DNA from 3 places in the Phocaeicola sartorii JCM 17136 genome. Region 2 is predicted to be linked to each of the others. Evidence: riboswitches for the same ligand, from Rfam matches in the RefSeq annotation. Region 2 holds a riboswitch; each other region holds the start of a gene.
The links. Region 2 has a riboswitch for cobalamin ahead of ACYQ0C_RS05300 (TonB-dependent receptor plug domain-containing protein). Riboswitches for the same ligand answer to the same signal wherever they lie in the genome.
Positions count from the first base shown of each region.

Region 1: linked by a shared signal. The riboswitch ahead of ACYQ0C_RS15245 (Arm DNA-binding domain-containing protein) and the one ahead of ACYQ0C_RS05300 (TonB-dependent receptor plug domain-containing protein) in region 2 are both predicted to bind cobalamin.
Region 3: linked by a shared signal. The riboswitch ahead of ACYQ0C_RS18610 (anaerobic ribonucleoside triphosphate reductase) and the one ahead of ACYQ0C_RS05300 (TonB-dependent receptor plug domain-containing protein) in region 2 are both predicted to bind cobalamin.

Region 1 covers NZ_BAAIFW010000005.1:3,549,266-3,559,303, reverse strand. The annotation lists gene ACYQ0C_RS15260 (hypothetical protein) at 1-26, opposite strand, end outside; gene ACYQ0C_RS15255 (helix-turn-helix domain-containing protein) at 199-492, shown strand; gene ACYQ0C_RS15250 (hypothetical protein) at 653-2,314, shown strand; gene ACYQ0C_RS15245 (Arm DNA-binding domain-containing protein) at 2,467-3,957, opposite strand; cobalamin riboswitch at 4,276-4,478, opposite strand; gene phoR (two-component system sensor histidine kinase PhoR) at 4,571-6,352, opposite strand; gene phoB (two-component system response regulator PhoB) at 6,371-7,060, opposite strand; gene ACYQ0C_RS15230 (asparaginase) at 7,256-8,299, opposite strand; gene trpA (tryptophan synthase subunit alpha) at 8,578-9,354, opposite strand; gene ACYQ0C_RS15220 (phosphoribosylanthranilate isomerase) at 9,351-9,968, opposite strand; gene trpC (indole-3-glycerol phosphate synthase TrpC) at 9,981-10,038, opposite strand, start outside.
Region 2 covers NZ_BAAIFW010000005.1:1,265,142-1,275,179, forward strand. The annotation lists gene ACYQ0C_RS05295 (YncE family protein) at 1-399, opposite strand, end outside; gene ACYQ0C_RS05300 (TonB-dependent receptor plug domain-containing protein) at 416-2,425, opposite strand; cobalamin riboswitch at 2,490-2,716, opposite strand; gene ACYQ0C_RS05305 (glycoside hydrolase family 35 protein) at 2,825-4,711, shown strand; gene ACYQ0C_RS05310 (prephenate dehydrogenase) at 4,834-5,607, opposite strand; gene ACYQ0C_RS05315 (bifunctional 3-deoxy-7-phosphoheptulonate synthase/chorismate mutase type II) at 5,612-6,679, opposite strand; gene ACYQ0C_RS05320 (pyridoxal phosphate-dependent aminotransferase) at 6,699-7,883, opposite strand; gene ACYQ0C_RS05325 (prephenate dehydratase) at 7,858-8,700, opposite strand; gene ACYQ0C_RS05330 (winged helix-turn-helix transcriptional regulator) at 8,964-9,320, opposite strand; gene ACYQ0C_RS05335 (DJ-1/PfpI family protein) at 9,508-10,038, shown strand.
Region 3 covers NZ_BAAIFW010000006.1:379,950-389,987, forward strand. The annotation lists gene ACYQ0C_RS18600 (CCA tRNA nucleotidyltransferase) at 1-1,180, shown strand, start outside; gene trhA (PAQR family membrane homeostasis protein TrhA) at 1,185-1,820, shown strand; cobalamin riboswitch at 1,902-2,084, shown strand; gene ACYQ0C_RS18610 (anaerobic ribonucleoside triphosphate reductase) at 2,115-4,391, shown strand; gene nrdG (anaerobic ribonucleoside-triphosphate reductase activating protein) at 4,397-4,855, shown strand; gene rseP (RIP metalloprotease RseP) at 5,428-6,771, opposite strand; gene ACYQ0C_RS18625 (1-deoxy-D-xylulose-5-phosphate reductoisomerase) at 6,828-7,976, opposite strand; gene ACYQ0C_RS18630 (M23 family metallopeptidase) at 7,984-8,841, opposite strand; gene rimM (ribosome maturation factor RimM) at 8,860-9,378, opposite strand; gene murA (UDP-N-acetylglucosamine 1-carboxyvinyltransferase) at 9,385-10,038, opposite strand, start outside.

The sequences.
Region 1 (10,038 bases), 2.3 Mb from region 2:
ACTTGTTTTTTATCGTATCGTTTCATATTATTGTAGTGTTATTGATTCCTTATCATGTTGCAAATGTAGTGCTTTTGATATACATATACAAATAAAATCGTATATTTTTAGAACTACATTAACTTATTTTACGTATATCTATCAATATACATATTAAAAAGAAACGTATATTTGTATTTATAATAAAAATGAATACTTATGGCGCTACGAATTAAAGAGGTTATTAAAGAAAAGAACATGACGGTTCAAACATTGGCTGACAAAATGGGGATTAATCGTGTTGGATTAAGTAACCATATTAATGGCAATCCATCTGTTGCAATATTGGAAAAAATTGCTGCTGCATTGGAAGTGCCAATACAAGAACTGTTTGAAAAAGAAGCAAATGAAAATATTAACGGATATATTGAGATTGGGAATGAAATCTTTAAAGTCACTTCCCTTCAAGATATGGAAAATCTTCTTACCCGTTACAAACAGCCTGTAAAATAAAAAAAATCATATAGCCAACTGTTTCATGTCTATGTACAATGGTGTGGCTTTTGATTTATACAATTGATATTCAATAATATAATACATATAGTTGAATTTATATACTTATTACCATACTTGCAAAAAAGATGAATAAAAACGCAATAAATAACACGAAAATATGGGAAAGTTACCAATGAAGCAACTTATATATACTTTCAAAGATATAAGTATTGATGCAATAATTGAGAAACATATAGAGTTGTTGAAAAATCAAAATCAACCTCAATGGACTATCACTAATTTCGATAAGGTAACTTGTGATAGTAGTTTTGTTGCCAAAATCGAAACTGTTGAAGGAGCAAACAAGCCATTGCCAAAAAAACAAATATTATATAAGAAATATGCTTTCTTCATTCATCGACTTATACAACGGTGCAAATCTAACAGAGAGGGAAACTTTACCCGTTTTAATTCCCAAATATTACAAACTGTATTGGGACATGTTTATATTGATATGTTGAAGACATTGGAGACATTGGGTATTATAAAAGTATCAAGTAGTTATATACCATCTATTCAGGCTCGTTTAATTGAACTTAATCCTAATTTGCCCACTGTATCGGAAATGAAATATTCATCTTATATTGAAGAATATTCCGACAAGATGCAACAAGAATTGAAAAAATATGAGCAGATACAAATTCAGAAGATAAAATCTGAAATGGGGGATAAATTATACGATAATTTTACAAAATCGTTGAAAATACTCAAATTATCGCATAGAGAAGAAGCAGAAGATTATAGGAATAGACATCATTTTATTAGTTTAAAATCAAAAGAATATTTTACTTATATCATAAATGAATATGACAAAGGAAACTTTAACATATTATCTATTGATAGCAACTTACGTATATATTCAATCTTAACCCAATCACCAAGAATATTTAAGAATTTTCTTAATATAAAATTTTCTATAGATATTCATAATAGTCACCCTTTGTTATTTAACAAACTAATAATAGAAAGATATAATATAAATGATAATATCTTACATATATTATATAATAATCTTTCTAATATAGATAACTCTTACTGTTCTGTTAGTAAACAAGTATGTAATTTATTGATAAATAATGGAATACGAAAAGAAAAAATTGCAAATATCCCCAATGATATTTGGGAATACATTTATAATACTTCAAAGGGGATATTTTGGGATGATTTTACGAGATTGGACGAGTTTAAACGATTATTACGTTCTGACATTAAAGTAACGCTATTCCGTGAAGTCTTTTATTCTAAGACACTGACGACAAAAGGAAAAGATTTTGCCAAGTCATTTAAAAAGAAATATCCAAGTGTTTATAAATTGGTGAAGGAAAGTAAAAGAGAAGACCGTACTTTCTTGGCTAACCAAATGATGCGCATTGAAAGTGATATATTCAGGAGTACATTAATCAAACTGTACGCCAAACGATTTAAAGTGCTGACAATACATGATGCAATTGTAGTCTTAGATACGAAAGTTAACGACCAATGTACTCCTGAACTCGTGCAGTCAATCATAGAAAAAGAGTATCAACGTGTCGGCTTGTTTCCCAATGTATCAGTTGACTATTATTCAACGGAGAATGTGGTAAAAGAACTAAAGCAAGAGGAGCAAGACATAAAAGAAATAAATCAATTGATAGATAGTTTTGAAGTGATAGCCAAAGACGAATCCCACCCAAGGTGTCAAACTTGCAGAGACATAATAAACGAATTGGAAGATGGGACATCAGAAATTTATATCAACCATGCAACAAATGAATTTGTGTGGCACAAAATTTTCAATTAGCAGACAAAGTGTTTAGAAACTTGTTTTCACTTTGAAAGGAAGTCATTTTTGCGGAGAAAATTTACAAAAAAAGGAACTACTCGTTGGCAATTTAGCCCCCCCCTTCCTCCAAAGAGGGGTAACTAAGAGAGGGGTTACGGTGGTATCTGTACTTATGATTGATTTTCCCAAGAACCTTCAATCGTTTCTTCTTGTCTTGGTTGATTCTCCCAAGAACTTTCAATCGCTTCTTCTTGTATTGGTTCATTTTCCCATATTCTTAAGTTTGATTCAACTTTTCTTTTTATATTAAAATCGCCTAAATATGATTTCTCTAATGTTTTTAAATCATGTCCTGCCATGTTTGCAATTTCCTCTAATGTTGCTCCTTTATCATTCAGAACATTTAAAGCCGTATGTCGTGCAGCATAGTATGTAATCCTTTTTTCTGTTAGCGAAGTTGGTGCATTATGGATGGTTGCAATGTAATCATTTAGCGCATCGGCTAAAGTGTTCCAATAATTAGACATTCTGCTATATATTTGCTTCTTACTTAATTGAGAGTAAGTTTTTTTGTCGAATACGTTTAAAATGAAATCGTCTTCTTTTTTTTTGAAACCTACCTCATCATAATAATAGGGATATAATAGGGAATCAATAATATAACAAGGTAATTTAATATTAACTTCTCTTTTTGTCTTTTGTCTCAATAATTGTACTGAATAATATTCAATGATTTGGTTTTTGGTATTATATTCTTTCATATATTGAGAATCTTTAATTCTTGTGTAATCAAGTGGCATTTTTTTGTATTGCTTGCGTTTTAAGTCTTTCATTCGTAAATATGATAAGTCAATAGGGGCTAATCCGTCAAATGCAACCATGATTAAAAAGATATTTATCGCATTAAAATAGCTATTATTATTAAAGGTGTACGGCTCATTTAGCCAATTATTTAAATGTTCATTTGTACCAATATTATACAAATGTTGAAGAAAGGTAAATCCTTCAAGGTCTAATGTCCTTTTTTCAATGATGCTTGTATAGGCTCTCTTATTATAAGATATTGGTTTATAATATAGAATATGCCCCTCTGTAAATCCCCAATTATATGTTGTAATAAATCGTTTGATTAATTCTTTAGCTTGTTTGACTCCTTTGCTTTTTAAGTTTTCTTCTAAGGTTGCAAACCATGTTTTGTTGATTGATTTAATTGCGATTTCATTCCCATAGATTTTAATCAAAGCATTTTTTAATTGTCTATATTTTCTTGCACTACCTTCCTCGTATGTTTGTATTTTGGCATCAAGTAAATCAAAGAAATTAGTGTATATTGGAATAGTCTCGTTATCGTCAATTTCATTATATATAGCTGTAATTTCTTCATGGGATGCGAGAAGGTCTAAGTCGTATGGACGATTGATTGTATCGAACTCTGTCACTCTTTGTAAGATTCGTAGATATTCGTCATTGACAATTTTATTTTTCTCTTTATATTTTTTGTCTTGACACTTAACAGCAAGTTTTTCTTTATTCCAATATTCGGCTTTGGTAGAAACTCCCGTCATTACTAATTTGGCTTTTTTATGGTGGATTCTAATGGCGATAGGGTGTTCTCCATTCGCTAATGTTTTACTTTTGAATAACTCTTTTCTGACTTTCATAATCCTATTTTTCGGGGTTCAATTTTATTTTGGTTTAAAGTTGGTTTAAACTTTTATGGTTTAAACCGAGTGATTTTAACTATTGGCAAAAATAGGAATAAATTCTGTAATATGCAATATAACAGTTTGTTATAAATGAAAAATGCCAACGTGATTCCCATCAAATTGGCACTCAAATAAACTTGGCAGAGTTTACTTTAAAATAAATGTTCTTTTTACCTGATATTCTTTTCCGGACAGTGAAACGGAGAAAATAGCGGATGTGATTAAAGGCATCCCTTACGTTCAGTGTTCCAAGCTCTTTCCTCGAAAGCTTCAGATTTGATAAATGCACAGGCAGGTCTTCTGACTCGTTTCCGCTATAAGCACCTTCCCGGAAATTATCCCAGTGGTTATTGGCATTTTGCTTATGCGTTTAGTGAAACATACAGCAGCGGGACTGTTCAGGATTCTCACCTTGATTCCCTTTTAATCATTCACCTCGGAGGGGAGATAAATGAACCGATGCATCGCAAAGATACAGTTTATATTTAAGAAAACAATTATCTTTCTTTATTTTTTAGAGTCTGTTTAAATTTTGAAGAAATTTTAGAAACAGGTTCTTGGCATCTTCTCATTCTTTGCTCAGTGTAAATATGAATTCCAGTCCTCCACCGGGGGTATTTTTGGCAAAAATTGTTCCGCCATGCAGAATGACTGCGTTTTTTACAATGGCCAGTCCCAGTCCGGTACCGCCCAGTTTGCGTGAACGCCCTTTGTCCACCCGGTAGAAGCGCTCGAACAAACGGCTTAGATGTTCGGGGCCCACTCCTACGCCTGTGTCCGAGAAACTGAAATAGTAAAAACGTTCGTCTTCGCGGAAACAGCGGATGGTTATGGAAATATGAGTTCCTGCGTATGCAATGGCGTTGTCCGTCAGATTCCGGAAGATGGAGTACAGCAGGGAGGAATTGCCTTGTACGGTCAGTCCTTCAGGCAGCATATTGTGGGCAGTGATCTTCTTTTCTTCCAGTTCTAAAGTTACTTCGTTCAGGATATTCCGCATCATGATGGTGAGGCTTACCGGTTCTGTCTCGATCATGTTCGGAGCTTCTTCCATGCGGGTGAGTACGGAGATATCCCGTAACAGATGTGCCAGCCGGTTACTTTGTGCATAGCTTCTCTCCAGAAAAGCATTGATTTTCTCACGGGGCAGGGTAGGGTTGTTTACTATGGTTTCCAGATATCCCTGTATGCTGCTTACGGGGGTTTTCAACTCGTGGGCAATATTCTGTGTCAGCTGTTTTTTCAGCAGTGCCTGTTCTTGTTCCTGAGTGATGTCATTGATGGAAATTTCAAAGCTGTCATCTTGAAAGATAATGCATTCCACGGCAAAGATACGTCCGTTCTTGTCTATGTTCAATGACATCCGTTTCTCTTCTTTGCCGATACTGCGTTCTCTGTTTTTTGTAATGAAACGGGTGATGGGCTGCAATTCGGGGATGGAGAAGATTTCTTCCGTAGAACTCAGATTCTTGTCCGAGATGAGGTTGGCATATTGTGTGAACAGGTTATTTACCAGAATCTCCTCTTTGCGGTGGTTGAACACACCCAAACCTTCGTGCGAGATCTGGAGGTGGGTAATCAGTTTTTCGCGTTCGATATATAAATCTTCTTTTGCCTGATGCAGACGTTTGTAAATCTGAATAATATGTTGGGATATCTCGCCCAGTTCGTTTTTGGGAAAGGCATCCTGCATATCAGTGTCTATCGGTTCGTTGCGGTCGGCTTTCATGGCGAATTGTTGTAATTTTGTGATAGACATTCCCAGCTTATGTGTAAACCGGTAGAAAATAATTATTAATATCAGGCTGATTATCAGTGTGAACCATACATAATGGGAATCTGCTTTCAGGTGTCTCATCAGACTGACATTATAGGGGAGGGCCGAACGGATGATATAATCCAGATTAGGATAATACCTGGCTGAATAGAAGAATTCACCTCCCAGACTTTCTGATTGTCTGTTGATGGAGTAGCCGCTGCCATAAGTGATAGCTTCTTTTATTTCCTGACGGTTATGGTGGTTCTCGAAGTGGCTGGGATCTTTTTCCAGATTGTCGTAAACTACAGTACCATTTTTGTCAATCAGTGTCACGCGTAGATCTTCAAAGGTATGTTCGCATACATAGTCGTCCAGTTGTTGGATATTCAGCGTATCCCTGCCACGGAGGAAATCATTCAGACGGTCGTTGTAATTCTGGAGCTGTGTGTTCAGCAGCTCTATTTTGTATTCTTTCTCCCTGCGATATTGGAATGCCATGAAACAGATGGCGAATGCTATGAATAAGGAGATTACCGACAAGAACAGTTTCTTGTTGAAAGACAGGACGTGGCTGGATAATTCAATAGTCATGGAAAAGTACAGGTTAGGTTATTCGCATTCAAAACAGTATCCGTACCCCAGACGGGTGACGATATATTTTCCGTATTCGCCTATTTTCTTGCGTAGGCGGGTGATGTTGACATCAATGGTACGGTCCAGCACATAGACTTCCTCCTGCCATACTTTAGCCAGGATGTCCTCGCGTGAGAATACGCGGCCTTTGTTTTGCAACAACAGCAACAGAATTTCGAATTCCTTCTTTGTCAGTGAGATTTCTATGCCGTTTATGCTGACTTTCTTTTTGGTGATGTCTATCAGGAGTCCTTTGTACTGCAATTGTTCCTGCGCTTCTTTCCCCAGTGTGGAGCTTGTGCGTCGGAGGACAGCCTTGACACGTGCTATTACCTCACGTAGTGAAAAGGGCTTCGAGATATAGTCGTCGGCTCCTAGGTTGAATCCTGTCACGGTATCGTTTTCAGTATCTTTAGCGGTGATGAATATGATGGGAATAGAAGCGGTGGCTTTATTCTTTTTCAGCATGTTCGCCATTTTGAATCCTGATATTTCTCCCATCATCACATCCAGCAACAACAAGTCGTATCGGGTCAGTTCCATCTTCAGGGCTTCTTCGGCGGAGTTTGCTGTGTCCACAAAATACCCTTCGTTTTCTAAATTGAATTTAAGAATCTCGCAGAGATCCTCTTCATCGTCAACTACTAAAATGCGGTAATCGTTCATATATCCATCTTTTTAATATTACAAAACTAATCTTTTTCTGATCAGCATTGCAAAGATGGGGCATTTTTATTTCTATTTGATGAAACAAATATTACAAAAAGGTTACATGTGGTGAAATCCTTGAGTTTTCATCGCAGATTTCATCATTTTCAGTGATTCTGCCATCATGCTCCCGATGATAGTGAATGCGATTTATTATGATTTCGTAAACTCTCCGGCTACCGGAATACTCATTTGGTAACGTATTTCTCTTTCACTCTTTCCGTGTCCCAACAGGAACATCAGTTTGGTAAGAACGGATTCCACCGTACTGTCATAGCCGCTGATGACCCCTGCGTCCAGCAGATGGAGTCCGGTTTCATACCTTCCCATTTCCACAGTTCCGGTAGAGCATTGGGAAATGTTGACAATGATGATTCCCCGCGAGGTGGCATCCCTTAGAAGTTCGATGAACCACGGCTTTTGCGGAGCATTACCCGAACCGTAGGTCTTTAATACTACTGCGCGTAATCCTGGTGTATGTAGGATATTGCTGATCATGTTTTCCTGGATGCCCGGAAAAAGGGTCAGTATAATTACATTGGTGTCATAAAGATAATGTGGCTTTAATGGCAGGTTGGGGTCGGCTTTATGAATACGGTCATATTCATATTTTATGTGGATACCCGCTGTCGCCAGCGAAGGGAAATTGTATGAACGGAACGCATTGAAATTCTCCGCATTGATTTTTGTGGTACGGTTTCCGCGCAACAAATGATTTTCGAAGAAGATGCATACTTCGGGTACAATAGCAGTGCCGTCCGGATGTTTGGCAGCGGCTATTTCTATGGAAGTGATCAGATTTTCCTTTCCATCGGTGCGCAACATGCCGATGGGCAGCTGGCTGCCTGTCAGAATAACCGGCTTGCTCAGGTTTTCCAACATGAAGCTGAGTGCTGAAGCGGTGTATGCCATCGTGTCTGTACCGTGCAGAATGACAAATCCGTCAAAATTATCATAATTGTATTTGATGATCTTGACTAACTTGGCCCATAAGGCAGGTTCCATATCCGAAGAGTCAATGGGGGGATTGAACTGGTAAGAGGAGATACGATAGTTGAATCGCTTTAATTCGGGGACATTGTCTTGCAACTGGTCGAAATTAAAGGCTTCTAGTGCACCTGTCTCAGGATTTTCAATCATACCGATCGTACCGCCTGTATATATTAGCAAAACGGAAGGATATTCACTCTGTATCATGCGTTTCTCTTGTTTAATTTTGGCACAAAGATAGTAATTATGTGTAAATGTGACAAAAATAAGAGAGGGAAATAACAAAATGTTTTTCATTATGGGTGATGACTGCCTCTGCCGGATGCTGTGAATGGAAGAAGTAGAAAGATCAGGTATAAGATTATATATCTTGCAGTGGTAAGATATAGTATCTTATGGCTGTAAGGTACTATATCTTTCGCTTGTATCGCCCTGATCTTTCAGGTGAATTCTTGAAGAAGGGGACGTTTCCGGGCTGCGGAAGGTTAGTTTTTCAAGGCTTCCAGCAGCCTGTCCGCCGCTTTTTCCGCATTTCCGTCCTCCTCGTCCAGCAAGGTCACGAATTTACTGCCGATGATGGCTCCTGCGGCATGAGCGGATGCAGTATCGAAGGTTTGTTTATTGGAAATTCCGAAACCTATCATACGGGGATTGCGTAAATTCATGTCGGCGATGCGTTGGAAATAAGCTTGTTTTTGTGCGTTGAAATCTTTTTGGGCACCGGTGATAGCGGCGGAAGATACCATATAGATAAAACCGTCGGTGTGTTCGTCAATCAAGCGGATACGTTCTTCACTGGTTTCCGGAGTGATGAGCATGATGATTCTTACATCCTGTTCCTCGGCAATGGAACGATATTCCTCCATATAATCTTTGAAAGGCAAGTCAGGGATAATCACTCCGTCGATTCCCGTCTCCCGGCAGGTACGGCAGAAATCCTTGAATCCATATTGCATGATGGGATTGAGATATCCCATCAGCACCAGCGGAATCTGTACTTCTTTACGGATATCTTTCAGTTGGTCGAAAAGAAGTTTCAGTGTCATGCCGTTTTTCAAGGCGCGGGTGGCGGCGTGCTGGATAACGGGACCGTCAGCCATCGGGTCACTGAAAGGAATGCCGATTTCAATCATGTTAATCCCTTTTTTTTCCAGGGCTTTGATGGTGCTTGCCGTACCTTCTAAAGTAGGAAAGCCAGCGCAAAAATAAATGGAGAGGATGTCTTTTTGCTGGGTACTGAATAATTGGTTGATTCTGTTCATTGTATTTTTTGTTTTAATTGGTTTATAAATGTGTGGACGGCGGCGGCATCTTTCAGAGCCGGAGCGGTCTCGAACCCGCTGTTCAGGTCGATGCCTGCCCATTGTTCATGCTTGAATTGCAACAGAGGGGAAAGACTGCCGGGACGGAGACCGCCACTCAGCAGGAAAGGTGTCTTTCCCTGATAGGCTTGCAGGATATTCCAGTTGAAGGTTTTGCCGGAACCGCCATATCCGGAGCAGGCAGTATCGAAAAGAAAGTAATCGCAAACGCCCTCATAACAACCGGCGGGTTGCAGGTCGCTTTCCTGTGCTATGGAAAAAACTTTAATGACTCCCAGTCCGGCGGCTTTTAATTTGCGGCATTGTTCCGGTGTCTCCCTGCCATGCAACTGGATATGGTGCAGACCGAATTCCTGTGCTTTCTGCAGGATGTTTTCGCTGCTTTCGTTGACAAAGACTCCGATCCGGCGGCATTGTTCCGGCAGGTATTCCGGACGATGTGATACGTGGCGTGCAGACTGGGGGAAGAAGATGAATCCCATCCAGTCTGCTCCGGCTTGTTCTATGGCGCGTATGTTTTCGGGCTCGCGCATACCGCATACCTTGATAATCATTGTTGTTGCATCCTAACATTTTTCCAGTTGGGTTATAAATTCTTTTAAAGCTTCTCCCGGTGCGGGTGTT
Region 2 (10,038 bases):
AGTCATGTAACGGGGACTGACGGGTTGGTTTTCAGAATTGGTCAGAGGAATGTTCTTAATGATTTTACAATTTTTGTCCATGATGACAACTTTAGAGGAACCGCTTACCGTGGTATACAGTTTGGAACCATACAGACAGAGGTCTTGTCCTAAATCACCCAACGCTTCGCCGTTGGCGCTAGCATAGAGGTCGGCACTGACTGTTCCTTTTTCTATGTCCATATATTGGATGGAAGCGTCGTTTCCGCCCCAGTTTCCGGTATTGAGGATATACGCTCCGACAGTTTCCGTGGGAATTGTCACAGGAGGTTCAGGAATATTGTTATCATCATCGCTACAAGCAGTGAAAGCACCCAGCGCCACTGTCATTAAAGTCATTTTGTACCAATTCTTTTTCATTTTTGTACTCTTTTAATTATAAATTATAGTTAAATTTGATCTTGTAATTTCGTCCGGGCATAGGATAAAAGCGAACTACTTCATAATTCTTGTTTCCTAGGTTGACTGCGTCCAGTTGTATGCGGAGCGATTGTTTCTTCCAACGGAATACGCGTGAAAGGGACAGGCTGTGGTCTGTATAAGGCTCTATGCGGTTGTCGTTGGAGTTTTGCGGCATTCGGTAGCGCTCGGATGCATACAGGAGGTTATAAGTAAGGTTTAGCCATGGCAATTCTACTGTTATACTACCCGAGCCGGAATGCTTTGGTGTATAAGCTATTTGATTTTTCCATATTTTACTGTCTCGGTTTGTTATATCTTCGGCTTGCATGAAATTATAGGCTCCTGTTATGTATAGCTTATAACCGTCTGCAAGGGTTAGTTCACTTCCTATATTTACGTCAACACCTATGGTTTCTACTTTGCCTACATTGGACATTTTCCAGATGAACATGGTGGGGATAGCCACTATTTTGTCATTGACCCGGTTGTAATAGGCATCAATTGAAATATTGAGATAATCAATGACAGAAGGGAAAGAATACCCCCATGTAGTACCTAGATTAAATTGTTTCGTGCTCTCGGGCTTGAGTCGGCTATTACCTATCAGCAGATAATATAAATCGTTGAAGGTAGGGACACGGAATATGTCTTTATAAGAAGCTCTCAAACGCCATCCGGCATCTTCAAAAGGTTTCCATGCCAAACTGATGGCGGGGGACAGGCGTTTACGGTCATCGGCGGCTGTTCCTATTTTAACATTTTCTGTAATGTATGTGTTAAGTAAGGAAGCTGTTGCTGTAATGTGTGTGCTGCGGTAGTGAGTAGCCAGGACGGTGAGTAACGTAAAACGTTCCGGATACTGGCACTCACGCAGGCTCGTTGAAAGATAGTTGTAGGCAAAGTCTTGTGCCAATGAAAAAGACAGCCCTTGGATGGGTTCTGTCCATAGGGTGGTTGATAGATAGCTTTCGGTCTGTCGGAAACGGTCATCGGTAGTGCCGGAAGCTTGTTTGTTATAATCACGATTCCAACTATAGTTAAATTTTCCGATTGCCTGTAATTTCCATTGATCTGAAAAGTGGTTTTCATATTTTAACTGACCGAAATAGTTCTTGTCATAGAGCCGTTCTGTTGCATAAGGATTGTCATAAATGACACTTCCCGGTAAGCCTCTTGATGAGTCGAATAGGTAGAATTTGGCCTTTAAATTCTGTTTATGGCTCAAGGTGGCAAATAGATTCAGTTCCGCTTTATAAGTCTCTATGTCGCTATTATTTCTTTTGGAGTCGATGAGCTTGCTATGGTTCCACATTTTGAAGGGATAATTCCCATCTGCTCGCAAGTAGTCACCGTATGCAGATAGACTGAACCGATCAGTCAGCTTTCGGGCAAAAAGAAAAGAAGGGTTGGCAAGTCCAAAGGAACCGGTTTTGAAACTGGTTGATAATTTATAAGGACGTTCTTCAAACTTCGGACGGATAGTTTCGATGCTCAGAGCGCCGGCAGAGGCAAACATCTTGGCTGTTTGGTAGATATTGTCTGTCTGTCCGATATTCATTGTGAGTTCAGAAATGTTGTCTAGTGAAAAACGCGAAATATCCACTTGCCCCGATTGACAGTCGCTGATAGCTACTCCATCATAACTAACTGTGGTGTGTTGTGCTCCCAAACTACGTACCGATACGGTTTTCATACCTCCAATGCCTCCATAATCTTTAATGCTTACACCTGAGAAATGATGGACGGCATCCGAGACTTCTAATGCCCCGAGACGTTCCATTTCTGCCTTTTTGAATTGCTGGGTAGGAGAAGAGCTTATAATGTTTCGCGGCGCTCGTTTGGCCGTTACCGTAACTTCATCTATTTTATGCACTTTTCCGGTAATGGAATCTCTTTTCTCCTGTGCCTGCATATCAAACGGCAATAGGAGAAAACTGCAAAGCAGACAAAGCCATAGCTTATAAGCCTGGTTATTTCCTTTCATTTAAAAAACATATTAATGAATAAATACTGCATTCTTACCGCTGCTCTTTCCTCGAAAGCGACGGTCGATGACTTTACGTTTTGCAGGTCTTCTGACTTACTCCTGTTTACTTGCCTTCCCACCTTATTATATATACAGGTAGTGGCGTGAGTGATAAGTAAACCTATCCCCTTATAGGGTAGATGGAGCTTACAGCAGCGGGACTGTTCAGGACTTGCACCTGATTCCCTTTTCATCCGGTGCCTCGCCCTTATGTGGAGGCATCGCGGAACAAAACTGTCCAAAGGTAGAGGAAATCTGTGAGACAGCAAAAATAAAACCATAAAAAAAACAAAAATCGGGCACTCTCTCTTTTATTTCAGTATTTTTGTTGATTAAACCAATTGACTAATTCTAACCATGAAAAAAAAGATTATTTATCTGTTGCTGTTGATGCTGCTCATGCCTCTATGTTTGATGGCCCAGTCAAAATCGACTTTCGAGATTAAAGACGGACATTTTTACCGGAACGGTAAAGTGACCCCTATTCTTTCAGGAGAAATGCATTATGCCCGAATCCCTCATCAGTATTGGCGTCATCGCCTGCAAATGATGAAAGGCATGGGGCTGAATACGGTAGCTACCTATGTGTTTTGGAATCTTCACGAACCGGAACCGGGAAAATGGGATTTCACGGGTGACAAAAACCTGGCTGAATATATCAGGATAGCCGGAGAGGAAGGAATGATGGTGATTCTTCGTCCCGGACCGTATGTTTGTGCCGAATGGGAGTTTGGCGGTTACCCCTGGTGGCTGCAAAATGTGAAAGGCATGGAGATCAGAAGAGATAATGCTGAGTTCCTGAAATATACCAAAATGTATATTGACCGTCTGTATAAAGAAGTGGGAGACCTGCAATGCACCAAGGGAGGTCCCATCATTATGGTGCAGTGTGAAAACGAATTCGGATCGTATGTGGCGCAGCGCAAGGATATTCCTTTGGAAGAACACCGTGCCTACAATGCCAAGATCAAACAGCAGTTGGCGGATGCCGGTTTCAATGTGCCTCTGTTCACTTCCGACGGCAGCTGGCTGTTTGAAGGAGGAACCACCCGGGGAGCTTTGCCGACAGCGAATGGGGAAAGTGATATTGAGAACTTGAAAAAAGTGGTCAATCAGTATCATGACGGGAAAGGTCCGTATATGGTAGCTGAGTTCTATCCCGGCTGGTTGTCTCATTGGGCGGAACCGTTTCCGCAGGTGAGTGCTTCACAAATAGCCCGCCAGACAGAGGCTTACCTGAAAAATGATGTCTCTTTCAATGTCTATATGGTACACGGGGGCACTAACTTCGGCTTTACCAGTGGAGCGAATTATGACAAGAAGCGCGATATACAGCCCGACTTGACGAGTTATGACTATGACGCGCCTATCAGTGAGGCGGGATGGGTGACTCCGAAATACGACTCCATCCGCACGGTGATCAAGAAATATGTGAACTATGCGGTTCCTGAGGCACCGGCCCCGATACCGGTCATCGAAATACCTTCCATCAAGTTGGATAAAGTGGCTGATGTACTGGGCTATGCCGAGAAGATGAAATCGGTTGTGAATGATACACCGCTGACATTCGAGCAGTTGAATCAAGGAAATGGATATGTGCTGTATACCCGCCATTTTAACCAGCCCATCAGCGGAACACTGGAGATTCCCGGCCTGCGCGACTATGCCGTGGTTTACGTTGACGGCGAGAAGGCAGGTGTGCTGAACCGCAATACCCAGACTTACTCGATGGAGATAGATGTGCCGTTCAATGCTACGTTGCAGATTCTTGTTGAAAACATGGGCCGAATTAATTATGGCAGCGAAATTGTTCATAATACAAAGGGAATCATCAGCCCTGTCACCATTGCCGGCAAGGAAATAACAGGTGGATGGAACATGTATCCGTTGCCGATGAGCGAAGTTCCCGATTTGGGCAAACTGGGAAATAATGTGTATGCAAACGGATCGGTAAAGGCGGCTAAGTTAAAAGATTGCCCGGTGCTTTATGAAGGTACATTTACGTTGAAGGAAACCGGCGATACATTTATTGATATGGAGCAATGGGGAAAAGGAATTATCTTCATCAACGGAATCAATATAGGACGTTACTGGCAGGTAGGCCCCCAGCAGACTCTTTATATTCCCGGAGTTTGGCTGAAAAAAGGGGAAAACAAGATTGTCATTTTCGAGCAGTTGAACGCAGAGCCTAAGGCTGAGGTGGGAACCGTGAAAGTGCCTGTCTTGATGAAACTGAATAATTAAGCCCGAAAGAATAGCTGTAAAAAGACAAGATAACAGGATTGCCATTCCGGACCCGTGTGAAAACCGGTAGGGAATGGCAATTATAGTTCTAGAAACAAGATGCCCTGTGTGAGGGATGTTCATCATTTAATCTTTTCCCGAATCTTGCTAAGATAGGCACGCATCCCCGCAGCATCTTTCTTGTTGATGATATCCAACAGCTCATTTAATTCTGTACGGATACCTTCTACCTGTGCCGGGGTGCGGGGATTGAATAAAATTTCCTGCAACAGGTAGTCGTCTTCGCTTAGTACTCCCTTGGCTATCTTCATGTGACGTTTGAAAGTAGTACCCGGTGCGTCCTGATGCTTCATCACTGCCGCAAAAACGAAAGTGGAAACAAAAGGGATAGACAACGAATAGGCCACTGTCTCATCATGCTCGTCGAAGGTATATTCAAAGATATTCAGTCCAAGGTTCTGGTATAAGTCCTTGAAGAAGATTTTACCCAGATGGTCACCTTCGCTGATGATGATGGCATTTTCGGTGCTCAGTTTGTCAAGGTTGGCAAAGGTGGGACCGAACATGGGGTGAGTAGACACATAACGGAATCCGCATTGGTCATAAAACTCTTTCAGTCCGGTCTTTACCGAGGCGATATCGCTGATGATGCAATCCTTGGGGAGAGCAGGCAATACTTGGTGAAAAGCATCCAGCGTATATTTCACGGTTGCCGCATTGATAACCAGTTCGGGCTTGAATTCTTCAATCTCTTCCAGTGTGGTATATCGGTAGGTGTTGTAAACGAAACGAAGGCGTTTCGGGTCAACATCAAATACGGCTGTTTCGTGCTGGAAACTCAATACATCGGTAAAGAAGGAGCCCATTTTGCCGGCTCCTAAAATTAATATTCTCATCGGTTTACTTATTTATGATTTCCATTTGTTGCCTTACGCTTTCTTCGTGGATGGCTTCGAATACTTTTTTTATGAAGTCTGAATCCATGCCGCACAGTGAACCTTGTGCACCGCGCTTGTCCAGAATCTCATTGTAACGGCCTGTCTGCAGGATGGTCATATCGTGTTCTTTCTTGAATGTACCGATTTCACGGCAGACGCGCATACGTTTGGCCAAAACCTCGATAATTTCATTGTCGCAGTCATCGATTTGGTTACGCAGTTCACCCAGGTTTTCGGTGGTTTGGGTTTCTTTGCGGATGACCAGCAGATTCAGGATGTAGTCCAGCACATCGGGAGTGACTTGTTGGGCGGCATCGCTCCATGCACAGTCGGGATTGCAGTGTGATTCTACGATTAAACCGTCAAAACCTAAGTCCATTGCCTGCTGGCAGAGGGGAGCTACCAACTCGCGCTTGCCACCGATATGGCTGGGGTCGCAGAAGATAGGCAGTTCGGGAATGCGACGGCGCAATTCGATAGGAATATGCCATTGGGGCAGGTTACGGTAAATCTTTTTATCGTAAGAAGAAAATCCGCGGTGGATAGCACCCAGTTGCTTCAAACCTGCATTGTTGATGCGCTCGAAGGCTCCAATCCACAATTCAAGGTCAGGATTGACCGGGTTTTTAATCAATATAGGAATGTCCACTCCTTTCAGCGCATCGGCTATTTCCTGTACGGCAAACGGGTTGGCAGTGGTGCGTGCGCCGATCCAAAGCACATCTATTCCAGCTTTCAAGCATTCGTAAACATGTTTGGCGGTAGCTACTTCGGTAGCCACATACATGCCGGTTTCTTGTTTTACTCGTTTCAGCCATGCCAGGCCTTCTACACCGATGCCTTCGAAGCCTCCCGGTTTGGTACGCGGCTTCCAGATTCCGGCACGGAAAATCTTGATGCCTTTATTGGCCAGCATAGTGGCTGTATCCATTACTTGTTGTTCTGTTTCGGCACTACATGGGCCGGCAATGATCATCGGGCGTTTCTTTTCAATTCCCGCCAGTTCGATGGGTTTTAAATCTAATTCCATAAATCTATCTTGTTTTTTATTACATTATCTTTTTAATTCTTTCCAGTGCTTCTGCCAGTTTGTCCTCCTTGGCACAAAGGGAGATGCGGATATAGCGTTTGCCGTTGCTGCCGAAGATGAAGCCCGGAGTGATGAACACACGTGCTTCGTGCAACACTTTTTCGGTCAGCTCTTCCACGTCATTGTAAGATTCGGGGATGCGTCCCCAAAGGAACATGCCTACCTGATTGGGATCAAAACTACAACCGAGTACTTTCATAATCTCTTCTGCCAGTTGGCGGCGACGACTATAGACATTGACGTTCGCTTCTTCGTGCCATTCCACACTGTTGTTGTAAGCTTGTGCGGCGGCCAGTTGCATGGGGCGGAAAGTTCCTGAATCAATATTACTCTTTATTTTCAATATCCATTGTACGAACTGCGCGTTGGTAGCAAGCATTCCCACACGCCATCCCGGCATATTGTGGCTCTTGCTCATCGAGTTGAACTCGATACAGCATTCTTTGGCACCGGGCACATTGAGGATGCTCAGCGGCTGTTTGTTCAGGATAAAGCTGTATGGGTTGTCGTTTACAATCACGATGTTGTGCCGGCGTGCAAAGTCTACCAGCTTTTCATACAGTTCCATCGTGGCGTTCGCTCCGGTCGGCATATTGGGATAGTTGGTCCACATTATCTTGACGCGGCTCAAGTCCATCTTCTCCAGTTCCTCGAAGTCGGGTTGCCAGTGGTTGTCTTCGCGTAGGTTGTAGTTCACAATCTCGCTGCCCAATATCTTGTTTAAAGAGGTGTAGGTAGGGTAGCCCGGATTGGGAACCAATACCTGGTCACCCGGATTGACAAACGCCAGTGTAACATGCAGGATGCCTTCCTTGGAACCGATCAGGGGCTGGATTTCTGTCGCCGGATCAAGATCGACATGATACCAGCGTTTGTACCAGCCGGCCATGGCTTTGCGTAGTTCGGGGATGCCGACGGTGGGCTGGTATCCGTGAACATCGGGGCGTTTCGCCTGTTCGCACAGTACTTGCACGGTTTCTTCCGAAGGAGGCATGTCAGGGCTTCCTATCCCCAGGCTGATCACATTCTTACCTTCGGCATTCATTTGTGCCACTTCTTTCAGTTTACGGCTGAAATAGTATTCGCTAACATTCGCCAGACGGTCTGCCGGCTGAATATTATATGGTTGATGTTCCTTCTGCATATTCTCCTAATATTTTAAGTTCTTTTGTCAATGGGGTTACGGCGTCAATAGACTGTTTGTATCTCAGATAATCATTGAAAATTACATCTACGTAGAACAGGTATTCCCATTCGCGTCCGATGATGGGCAATGATTGGATTTTGGTGAGATTGATTTTATAGAAAGAAAAGATAGAGAGCACTTGCGACAGGCTTCCTTCGTTGTGGGGGAGGGAGAAGACGATGTTGGCTTTGTTCACACTGGAACGGTTGCGGAGTTCGTCGGCTTTCCATGGGTCGGCCACTACCAGGAAACGGGTGAAGTTGTGTTTGTTGGTTTCGATGCCTTCTTCCAATACCTTCATTCCGTACAAATCGGCGGCGTATCTGGAGCAGATGGCGGCATGCCCTTTCAGGTTATCCCGTTTGATGGCTTCCGCGCTCCCGGCTGTATCTTCCGTTTCTACGATTTTCAGTTTGGGATGTTGCATCAGGAATTCCCGGCATTGTGCCAAGGCGACGGGGTGGGAGTTGACTTCTGTCAGTGTATCCCAGTCATCATCGGGCAGACACATGAAACTGTGTTTGATGCGTAGTTTGTGTTCTCCGATAATGGTCATTCCACTTTCGCGCAGCAACTCGTAGTTATGCAGCAGGCTGCCTGCAATGGTGTTTTCGATGGCAAGCATACCAATCACATTGCTATCCTGCTTCATATTCGAAAAGATTTCCTCGAATGTGGAACAGCAGATTAGTTCGATTTCTTCCCCCGGGAAGAACTTGTGGGCGGCAATGTCGTGATATGAGCCCGGTACACCTTGTATTGCTATCTTTTTCATTTGCTGTTTTATTTATTATAAAAAAATCCCGCTTCTTGCCGGAAGCGGGATTTCGTTGTTATTATCGCATTGATTTATTCGTCGTTTAACGTACACATACAAACTCCCGCTTCACTTTGTTGCTAAAGTAAAAGTAATAAAAGAAGAAAAAGTATGTATTGTATAATGCTTTCATTTTGTTCTCATTGTTATTGAATACGCTGCAAAAGTAATATTTTTCTAGCAAAAACAAATAAATAAGAAGTTTTTTTTCAATTTTTTTTTTAGGGGATGCCTGTTTGACTCCGGCTTTCCATAATTCCCGGCAGCTGCTGTAAAGCCCAGTTTACCAATCCTTCTATATGTGGCATTAAGCTTTTTCCTCTTTCTGTCAGTTCATATTCTACTCGTGGCGGAACTTCGGCATACACTTTCCGGCTCACTAGTCCGTCAGTTTCCAGTGTGCGCAGGGTTACAGTCAGCATGCGTTGTGAGATATCGGCTATGGTTTTATGGATATCGCAGAACCGCATGGTTCCGTTAGCGTTTAATGTGATAAGAACTAGCATAGACCACTTGTCACCAAGCCTGCACAATACATTCCGTACAGGGCAATTATTATCCGGATGAAAATTTCTCATTTTTTAATATTTTCTATTCGCTTGTCGTTCAACAATGGTTACCTCTGTGTAAGTCCCTTATCTATAGGTGCCTTATTGTTTTTTGGAAGAAGGATACTTACATTTGCATCACAAAAGTAATAAACTTACTAAAGATAACTATTGTTTTACTAGATAAATTTATTGTTTCACTTAATAAGTTTAGATTATGGCAAAGAAAGTAGCTGTTTTAGCGGTAAATCCGGTGAACGGATTCGGTTTGTTCCAGTATTTGGAAGCGTTTTTTGAAAACGGTATATCCTATAAGGTATATGCAGTAGCGGAAACAAAGGAAATTAAAACAAACTCGGGTATTGAATTGGTTGCCGATGATGTGATTGCAAACCTTATAGGGCATGAAGATGATTTTGATGCTTTGGTTTTTGCTTGTGGGGATGCGGTTCCTGTATTCGCCCAACATGCGGATAAACCTTATAATGTGGACTTGATGTCGGTCTTGAAAGCCTTTGCCGGGAAGGGAAAGATCCTGATAGGTCATTGTGCGGCAGGCATGTTGTTTGATTTTGCTGGAATTGCAGAGGGAAAGAGATTAGCTGTGCATCCTTTGGCAAAACCGGCTGTAAGTAAGGGGACGGCTACTGATGAAAAATCGGTTGTCGATGGTAATTTTTATACTGCCCAAAGTGAAAACTTTGTTTGGACAATGATGCCTCAGGTAATTGAAGCCTTGAAAAAGTAA
Region 3 (10,038 bases), on a different contig from region 2:
AGTTAAATACCATGATACGGAAGTGGAGTTTGTCGGCGCCCGCAAGGAGTCGTACAGCCATGACAGCCGCAAGCCCGTAGTAGAAGACGGCACCTTGGAGGATGACCAGAACCGACGCGATTTCACGATCAACGCCATGGCGGTGTGTCTGAACAAAGCACGTTTCGGTGAGTTGGTAGACCCTTTTAACGGTCTGGACGATTTGAAAGAGAGAACCATCCGCACGCCACTGGACCCGGACATTACTTTCAGTGACGACCCGCTCCGCATGATGCGTTGTGTCCGGTTTGCCACACAACTGAATTTCTATATTGACGACACCACTTTCGAAGCACTGTCACGCAACAAGGAACGCATTCATATTATCTCCAAAGAGCGCATCGCCGACGAGCTGAACAAGATCCTGCTCGCCCCCATACCGTCCAAAGGCTTTATAGAGCTGGACCGCTGCGGACTGCTGCCTTTGATTTTTCCCGAACTGGTGGCGCTGCAAGGAGTGGAAACCCGGAACGGGCGTGCCCATAAGGACAACTTCTATCATACCCTGGAAGTTGTGGACAATATCTCCAAACATACCGACAACCTATGGCTGCGTTGGGCCACGCTGTTGCATGACATAGGCAAACCACGCACCAAACGCTGGGAGCCGCGCATAGGCTGGACTTTCCATAACCATAACTTCATCGGTGAAAAAATGATTCCGGACATCTTCCGCAAGATGAAACTGCCCATGAACGAGAAAATGAAATATGTCCAGAAACTGGTCAGCCTGCACATGCGCCCCATTGTTATCGCAGATGATGTGGTGACCGATTCCGCCGTTCGGCGTCTGCTTTTTGAAGCCGGGAATGACATTGACGACCTGATGATGCTGTGCGAAGCGGACATCACGTCAAAAAATGAAGCACGAAAACAAAAATTCCTGGACAACTTCAAACTGGTACGCCAGAAGCTGAAAGACCTGGAGGAAAAAGACCGGATACGCAACTTCCAACCTCCGGTGGACGGAGAAGAAATCATGCGGATATTCGACCTGCAGCCCTGCCGCGAGATAGGCAGTCTGAAAAGTTCCATCAAGGACGCCATACTGGATGGCATCATTCCTAATGAACATGACGCTGCTTTAGAATACATGCTGAAGAAAGCGAAAGACATGGGATTAACCCCGAAAAACTTATAGGAAATTGGCTATACACTATACCCAAGGAGAGGAATGGGCCAATACCCTGTCGCACGGTGCTGGTATCCTGATAGGTATCATCGGAGGCGGTTATCTGCTGCTTGCCGCCATGAAAAGCGGCAACGCGTGGGCAGCAGGCGGCATGTGGCTTTATCTATTCGGTATGCTGTCGTCCTATATCAGCTCCACCTGGTATCATGCCAGTAAGCCGTCCCCTCACCGCGAGGTGTTACGCAAATTCGATCATGCTTCGATTTATCTGCATATCGCAGGAAGCTATTCTCCCATCATGCTGACAGTCTTACGGGAAGTTGGTGGTTGGGGATGGGGAATCCTTAGTTTCGTATGGTTGTGTGCTCTTGCCGGAATCATTCTATGTTTTGGTAACCTGAAAGAGCACAGCAACCTGGAAACTCTTTGTTATATAGCCATGGGATGCAGCATTTTTGTAGGTTTCAAGCCTCTCTGCCAACATGTACCTCCTGTTTTCATTTATTGGCTGATCGGCGAAGGAGTGTCTTACATCACTGGCGCTGTCTTTTATTCCTTCCCCAAATTGCCTTATATGCACTCCGTTTTCCATCTGTTTGTATTGGGAGGAACGATCTGCCACATGATGGCATTATGGTACATTTTATAACCTTCCCATCTTCAACAAGTTATCCGTGTTGGAAAACTTTTATTCATTTTTTAAACAGAAAGTTTCCCAAAAAGTTATACCTTTGCAACCGTCCGACAAGGTGAAGTTAACCACTTCTAAGAGGGAATGCCGTGAAAATCAGCAACAGTACCCGCTGCTGTAATTCTCATTGAGCTGAAACAATATGCCACTACAAAAACATTTGCGGGAAGGCGTTTCAAGGGAGAGATAAGTCAGAAAACCTGCCTGAAAGGACAGCCAAGTTTTTTTTATTAACAATTAATTTTTCCAACAATGAATTACGCTGAGATTTGTATTATCAAGCGGGATGGAAAGCGGGAAGACTTTTCCATCAGTAAAATTAAAAATGCAATCGGCAAGGCATTCCATGCCTCCGGAATTGACAATGAGGACAAACTGATTGCTGAAATCACCATGCGGGTTATCAGCAATTTTGCATCTCCAACCATCAGTGTGGAAGAGATTCAGGACCTGGTAGAAAAGGAACTGATGAAAGTACGTCCCGAAGTGGCCAAGAAATACATCATTTATCGCGAATGGCGGAATACGGAACGCGACCGTAAAACGCAAATGAAGCACATCATGGACGGCATCGTAGCCATTGACAAGAATGATGTCAACCTGAGCAATGCCAATATGTCCAGCCATACTCCCGCCGGACAGATGATGACTTTTGCCTCGGAAGTTACAAAAGACTATACCTATAAATATCTGTTGCCTAAAAAATATGCCGAAGCACATCAATTGGGCGACATACATATACATGACCTGGATTACTATCCCACCAAGACTACCACTTGTATCCAATATGATCTGGAAGATCTGTTCGAGCGCGGCTTCCGCACCAAGAACGGAAGTATCCGCACCCCCCAGTCTATTCAAAGTTATGCCACTCTGGCCACTATCATATTCCAGACAAATCAGAACGAGCAGCACGGCGGTCAGGCTATTCCCGCTTTCGACTTCTTTATGGCGGAAGGGGTACGGAAGACATTCCGCAAACATCTGAAAACTTTAACCGAATTTTATATAGAAGTAGAAGGAAAAGAACCCGGAACAGAAGCCCTCAAGAAAATTGAAGAGAAAGCGTATGCCATGACACGCAAAGATACACATCAGGCCATGGAAGGATTCATCCACAACCTGAACACCATGCATTCGCGAGGTGGGAATCAAGTGGTGTTCAGCTCCATCAATTATGGAACAGACACCTCCCCCGAAGGGCGCATGGTCATAGAGGAACTGCTGAAAGCCACCATCGAAGGTCTGGGTACCCGTGGCGAAGTCCCCGTCTTCCCCATACAGATATTCAAGATCAAAGACGGTGTATCTTACTCCGAAGAGGATTACAAAAAAGCCATGGAGAACTTTGAAGCGGCACTGGAAGGCAAAATGGAATTCCAGGCTCCCAATTTCGACTTGTTCCTGAAAGCTTGCCGCACCACCGCCAAAGCCCTATTCCCCAATTTCATGTTTTTGGATACTCCTTATAATAAAAATGAGAAATGGGACATCAATGACCCCAAACGTTACCGCTATGAACTGGCGACTATGGGATGCCGTACCCGTGTTTACGAGAATGTAGCAGGCGAGAAAGGCTCATTAGGACGCGGGAATCTGTCATTCACCACCATGAATATGCCCCGGCTGGCCATCGAAGCACGCATCAAGGCGGAAAGTCTGGAAGAATCAGGCAAGAAAGAAGCCATAGAAAGAAAAGCGAAAGAAATCTTCATAGAAAGTGTACATGCTTTGTCCGGACTGATCGCCGAACAACTGTATGCACGCTACCAGTATCAACGTACAGCCCTGGCACGCCAATTCCCATTCATGATGGGAAATGATGTGTGGAAAGGCGGAGGAAAACTTTCCCCCAATGACCAAGTGGGAGATGTATTACGCCAAGGCACCTTGGGCATAGGTTTCATAGGCGGACACAATGCCATGATGGCTCTTTATGGAGAAGGGCACGCACATAGCCAGAAAGCATGGGACACATTATTCGAAGCCGTTACAGAAATAAACAAGGTGGCAGACGAATACAAACAGAAATATCAATTGAATTTCTCCGTACTCGCCACCCCCGCCGAAGGACTGTCCGGACGCTTCACCCGTATGGACCGCCGTAAATATGGCATCATTCCCGGAGTGACGGATAATGACTATTATGTAAACTCTTTCCACGTAGATGTAAAAGAACCCATCACCATTACCGAAAAGATAAAACGGGAAGCTCCTTTCCACGCCATTACCCGCGGAGGGCACATCACCTACGTGGAACTGGACGGAGAAGCCCAGAAAAATGTAAAAGCCATAACCAAAATTGTAAAAGTAATGCATGACGAAGGCATTGGCTACGGCTCTATCAACCATCCCGTTGACACTTGCCAAGCCTGCGGTTACAAAGGAGTCATTTATGACAAGTGCCCTGTTTGCCAAAGCGAGAATATAATGCGTATGCGTCGCATTACCGGCTATTTGACAGGCGACCTCAGCACTTGGAACTCAGCCAAGCGTGCCGAAGAGCGCGACCGGGTAAAACATGGATAATCAGCATGAACTTGTTATTTACCTATCCTGAAACAATAGTCGATGGTGAAGGCATCCGTTATTCCATCTATCTGGCCGGATGCCGTCACCACTGTCACGGTTGCCAGAATCCCGAATCCTGGAACCCATCGGCAGGCACTCCGCTCACACCGGAAAAAGTAGAAAGAATAATCTGCGAAATAAACGCCAATCCATTGCTGGATGGCATTACCTTCTCCGGTGGAGACCCACTTTACCATCCCCAAGACTTCCTGGCATTGATCAAACAGATCAAAGAAGCTACCGGACAAAACATCTGGTGCTATACAGGATATACGTTTGAACAGATACAAAACGATGAAATGTTAAAACCAATACTGGATTATGTGGATGTCATAGTAGACGGGCGGTTCGAACCTGATTTATACTCCCCTTATCTGGAATTTCGGGGAAGCAGCAACCAGCGCATCATCCGTGTGCGATAACACAAAAAAGGAACAAAAAAGGGCGTTTTCTTGATATATATCATGAATTCAGCCTTTTTTATGTTTTTCAGCATCTATTCACTTGCTAATATCAAGAAAAGCCGTACCTTTGCAATGTGGTTGTGAAACCAAATATTAAGTTAATAAAGAAAAGAACAAAATTAGGTATTAAGTATTAAGGTAAAGATTTTAATCAAGGTATTAGATTTAGGTAAAAAAAGATTGAATTAGAAAGGTATTAGTAGTAAGATTTAAGGTAATTAGAAAAAGAAAGTTTTCAGGAGATTAGTTTAATAGGTATTAAAAGAGTTGTTTTTTTTAGGTACAAGAAGAGGATAACACAACTGAGACGAGAAAGATGAAAAGAACCCCATTTATGGAGGGGGGTTCTTCAGGATGTGAGCGGGTTTGATAAGAACTTTCGCTCTTTTTTTTATGTCTTTTTTTCACCACAGAAGAGAAACAATATAATAAACGCAAATTTCCGCAAAGACGATTGATTCAATCTTTGCGGAAATCCGTTTCTATCTGCACTTTACAAAAAATGCCGTATCCTTTTCTGTAGTGCAAACCTAGAACAAGAATCGCATGATATCATTGAAATTCGCCCAGATGAGCAAGGCAAACAACAGAAACATACCGACCATCTGCGCATATTCCATAAATTTGTCACTCGGCTTACGACGGGCTATAATTTCATAAAGCAGGAACAGCACATGTCCGCCATCCAATGCCGGAATAGGCAGAATATTCATAAACGCAAGGATGATTGACAGAAAAGCAGTCATTTCCCAAAAACGATGCCAATCCCATACTTTCGGGAAAATGCTTCCTATCGTTCCAAAACCACCTACGCTCTTGGCCCCTTCTTTGGTGAACACATATTTCATATCGTTCACGTATCCTTTCAATGTATTCACCCCTAATCGCACTCCTGCGGGGAAAGATTCAAAGAACCCATATTCACGGATTGTTTCTTTATAATCAGCCAATGAAGAAAATATCGCCCCCACTCTGAACAGCGAGTCCGTACGCACGGTAGCTGTATCGCGCAATCCGCCACGCGAATAGACCATTTGCATAACAGCACTTTTATCTCCTGCAGCTTCCGCTGCAGCCTGCATTTTATCCAGTTTTTCCACCAATGCATTCCATGAATTCAGCATCTCGCCGTTGACAGCGATCAGACTGTCTCCTTTCTGTATGCCGGCCTTATCCAGCCCCCCCCCCGGTATCACCGAATCAACCACATTAGGAGTCAGAGCGGTAACAAACATCGGATCGTCCTTTGCTATATCCAGCAGGCTGATCTCAGGCATATATACATCTGTTTCCTTACCATCACGCAATACTGTCACGACACGCGCCTCGGTTATATCGCGAAGCATATCCATCCCGAAACGTTCCAATGGTTTCTCGTCTGCACGAAGAAGGATATCACCGTCACGGAAACCTATTTCCTGAGCACGCTCGTTGAACTTCATCCCGTATGTCATATCTTGCAACGAGACAAAGGAATCCCCCCAATGAAATAAAATCATGGAATAGATGAAAATAGCCAACAAGAAATTCATCAAGACACCACCCACCATGATAAGCAAGCGCTGCCAGGCCGGTTTTGAACGGAATTCCCAAGGTTGGGCAGGTTGTTTCATCTGCTCGGTATCCATAGACTCATCTATCATCCCCGAGATCTTCACATACCCTCCCAAAGGCACCCATCCGATACCATATTCCGTATCACTGTTCTTCGGCTTGAATTTGAACAAAGAAAACCACGGATCAAAAAATATGTAGAACTTCTCTACTCTTACTTTAAAAAGACGTGAAAAAAGGAAATGTCCTCCCTCATGAATAATGACCAATAACGAAAGGCTCATTATCAGTTGAAGGGCACGAATCAAAAATGTTTCCATCTAGCTATTTACTATTTTATAATTTATAATTAACATAATTCTTTGCCAGCTATCGCTTAAGATGGCAAAAGGGATGACGCCATCCTACGGGCTTCAGCATCAGTAGCCACATAGTCTTCATAAGTCGGTTCCTTGATATAAGCGACTTTGCCCATCGTCTGTTCTATGACATCACTCATACCCAGGAAAGATATCTTGTCTTTCAGAAAAGCATCCACCACCACTTCATTAGCCGCATTCACTATGCAGGGCATATTTCCGGCCTGATACAAAGCTTCGTATGCCAACGCCAGATTACGGAAGCGTCTGGTATCAGGCTGTTCGAAAGTCAGGTCTGTTATACGGGCGAAATCCAACCGTTCAAAAGAAGATTTCACACGCTCCGGATACGAAAAAGCATATTGAATAGGCAGACGCATATCGGGCATGCCCAATTGTGCTTTCACAGCCCCATCCTCAAACTGCACCATGGAATGAATGACAGACTGTGGATGTACCACCACCTCAATCTGCTCCGGACGCATTCCGAACAACCATTTAGCCTCAATCACTTCAAACCCCTTGTTCATCATGGAAGCCGAATCAATGGTTATCTTCGCTCCCATCTCCCAATTGGGATGCTTCAAAGCTTGTGCCTTGGTCACTGTCTGCAACTGCTCCATAGTATAAGTACGGAACGGTCCTCCCGAAGCTGTCAATATCACTTTCTCCAACCGGTTATTTATTTCCAAGCACTGGAAGATAGCCGAATGTTCCGAATCCACGGGAAGTACAGCTGTATGATACTGATTTGCCAACGCATTAATCAACTCGCCGGCCACAACCAGTGTCTCTTTATTAGCCAAAGCAATAGCTTTACCTGCCTTTATCGCATTTATAGTAGGACGCAACCCGGCATAGCCTACCATAGAAGCCAGAACAATGTCAATAGGTTGTGATTCCACAATCTGAGAGAGCGCATCCGCTCCCGCATAGACCTTGACAGGCAGATCGCTCAACGCCTCCTTCAGTTGAAGATATTTCTCCTCATTGGCTATCACCACCGCCTCAGGCATGAACTTCCGGGCTTGTTCTATTAATAAACCGACGCTGTTATTGGCAGTCAGTGCATAGACCTCGTATAAATCAGGATGCTCCTCTATTACCTGTAAAGCCTGTGTACCGATAGAGCCGGTAGAACCTAATATCGCTATTTGTTTTTTCATAATGTTGTTAAAATACAATGTATTTTGAGGGATCAATCGCACGTCCCTTGTGCCACAATTCGAAATGCAGATGAGGACCGGTAGTCTTCTCGCCGGTGTTTCCTACCAGTGCAATAGCTTCACCACCTTTCACCGGATCGCCTTCTTTCTTTAATAACGAACCACAATGTTTATACACCGACACAAAATCCTGTCCGTGCTGTATCTGAATGACATAACCAGTTTCTGCTGTGTAAGTAGCCAGAATCACTGTCCCATCCAATGTCGCCAGCACACTTTCGTTAGGGTTGGCAGCAATGTCCACTCCGTAATGCCTGTTCTCTGAATTAAAATTTGATGACATCATGCCACGTGTGGGACGATAAAATATCAATCCGGAAGCGGCATTATTATCATTAACGGCCGTCAGATTATACCGTTCCGATTCTTCATACTGCTTGCGGAACTCTTCTTCCTGTCTGGTGCGCTCCATCAAAGAATCAGAACGAAGAATAGTCAGAGAGTCAATAGACTGAACCGTATCCGCTTTTACTTTTCCACTAAATATATCCTGAATATTCATGATATACATATTCTGCCGTGTCACTACTTGCTGCAATGAATCAGCCCGCAGAGCGTTGGTCACTACCTGCGCACGCACCTCACTGTTCATATATCCCGGCAAATAGTTACGTAAAGGAGTAAATACAATGATAGTTGCCGAAATCAGGAAAATTACCGTTACGGCAGACAGCAATACAGACACACCATTGAGCTTGGAAACGTGCAATTCCACAATCTCCTCCAACGTGTTTTCATTGGTTATCGTCAGTTTATACTTAAACTTGAAATTATGCCAAAACGCTTTCTTTCCTTTTTTCTTCATCGCGCGCACCTTCTCTATTTATATCAAGCCATCAGGTACTTCGACCGTCAGCAAACGCTTTTTCTTATCCAATTGGATGATAAATTCCTCGTGGGCAGGCAACAAAAGTTCCTCACCGTCTTTCTCAATGGAAAAAAGGACATTCATCGTACTGTCATCCACCGCCACAATCTCGCCTAACCCACCATGATTCACATCCTCCACCTTAAAACCAATAAAATAGTTCCAGGTAGGTATATCCTCCGAATCTTCCTCCTCATCGGCATATTTCTTGGGGAAATAAACCTCTACATTCGTAAACATACGGGCCTTTTCTGAGGTATCCACCCCCTCCAGCTTTACCAAAGCGGTAGTATCCGAACGAAAACGGTACTCTTCAATAAAAAAAGGCACAAATATACCATCCAACAGACAGACCAGATACTCACATTCCGCACGGTCAAAAATATCATCGGTAAAAGTGAATGAGATTTCTCCTTTCACTCCATGCGGTTTGTTGAATATACCAATCTTGAAAACTTCATCTTTCTTAATCATGATTCTCTAAATTCTAGTAATGCGTGCGCCAAGCGCATTCAAACGCTGGTCTATATTCTGATATCCCCGGTCTATCTGCTCTATATTGTGTATGCGGCTGGTACCATCGGCACTCATTGCCGCTATCAGCAAAGCGATACCGGCACGGATATCGGGCGAAGTCATATTTCCGGCACGAAGCTGGAAATTACGGTCATGCCCTATCACAACAGCACGATGAGGATCACATAATATAATCTGCGCTCCCATATCTATGAGCTTGTCCACAAAGAACAGGCGGCTTTCAAACATCTTCTGATGAATCAGCACGCTGCCCTTCGCTTGGGTAGCCACCACCAGCACCACACTGAGCAGGTCGGGAGTCAGCCCTGGCCAGGGAGCGTCCGCTATGGTCATAATGGAACCGTCAATAAACGACTCTATCTGATAATGTTCCTGCTCGGGGATAAAGAGATCATCTCCCCGCTGTTCCACCCTGATTCCTAAACGACGGAAACTCTCCGGGATAATACCCAGATTTTCATGCGATACATTCTTGATGGTCAGCTCGCTTCCTGTCATGGCAGCCATTCCGATGAAACTGCCCACTTCAATCATATCGGGCAATACCCGATGACTGCAACCATGCAGGCTTTCCACTCCTTCAATAGTGAGCAAGTT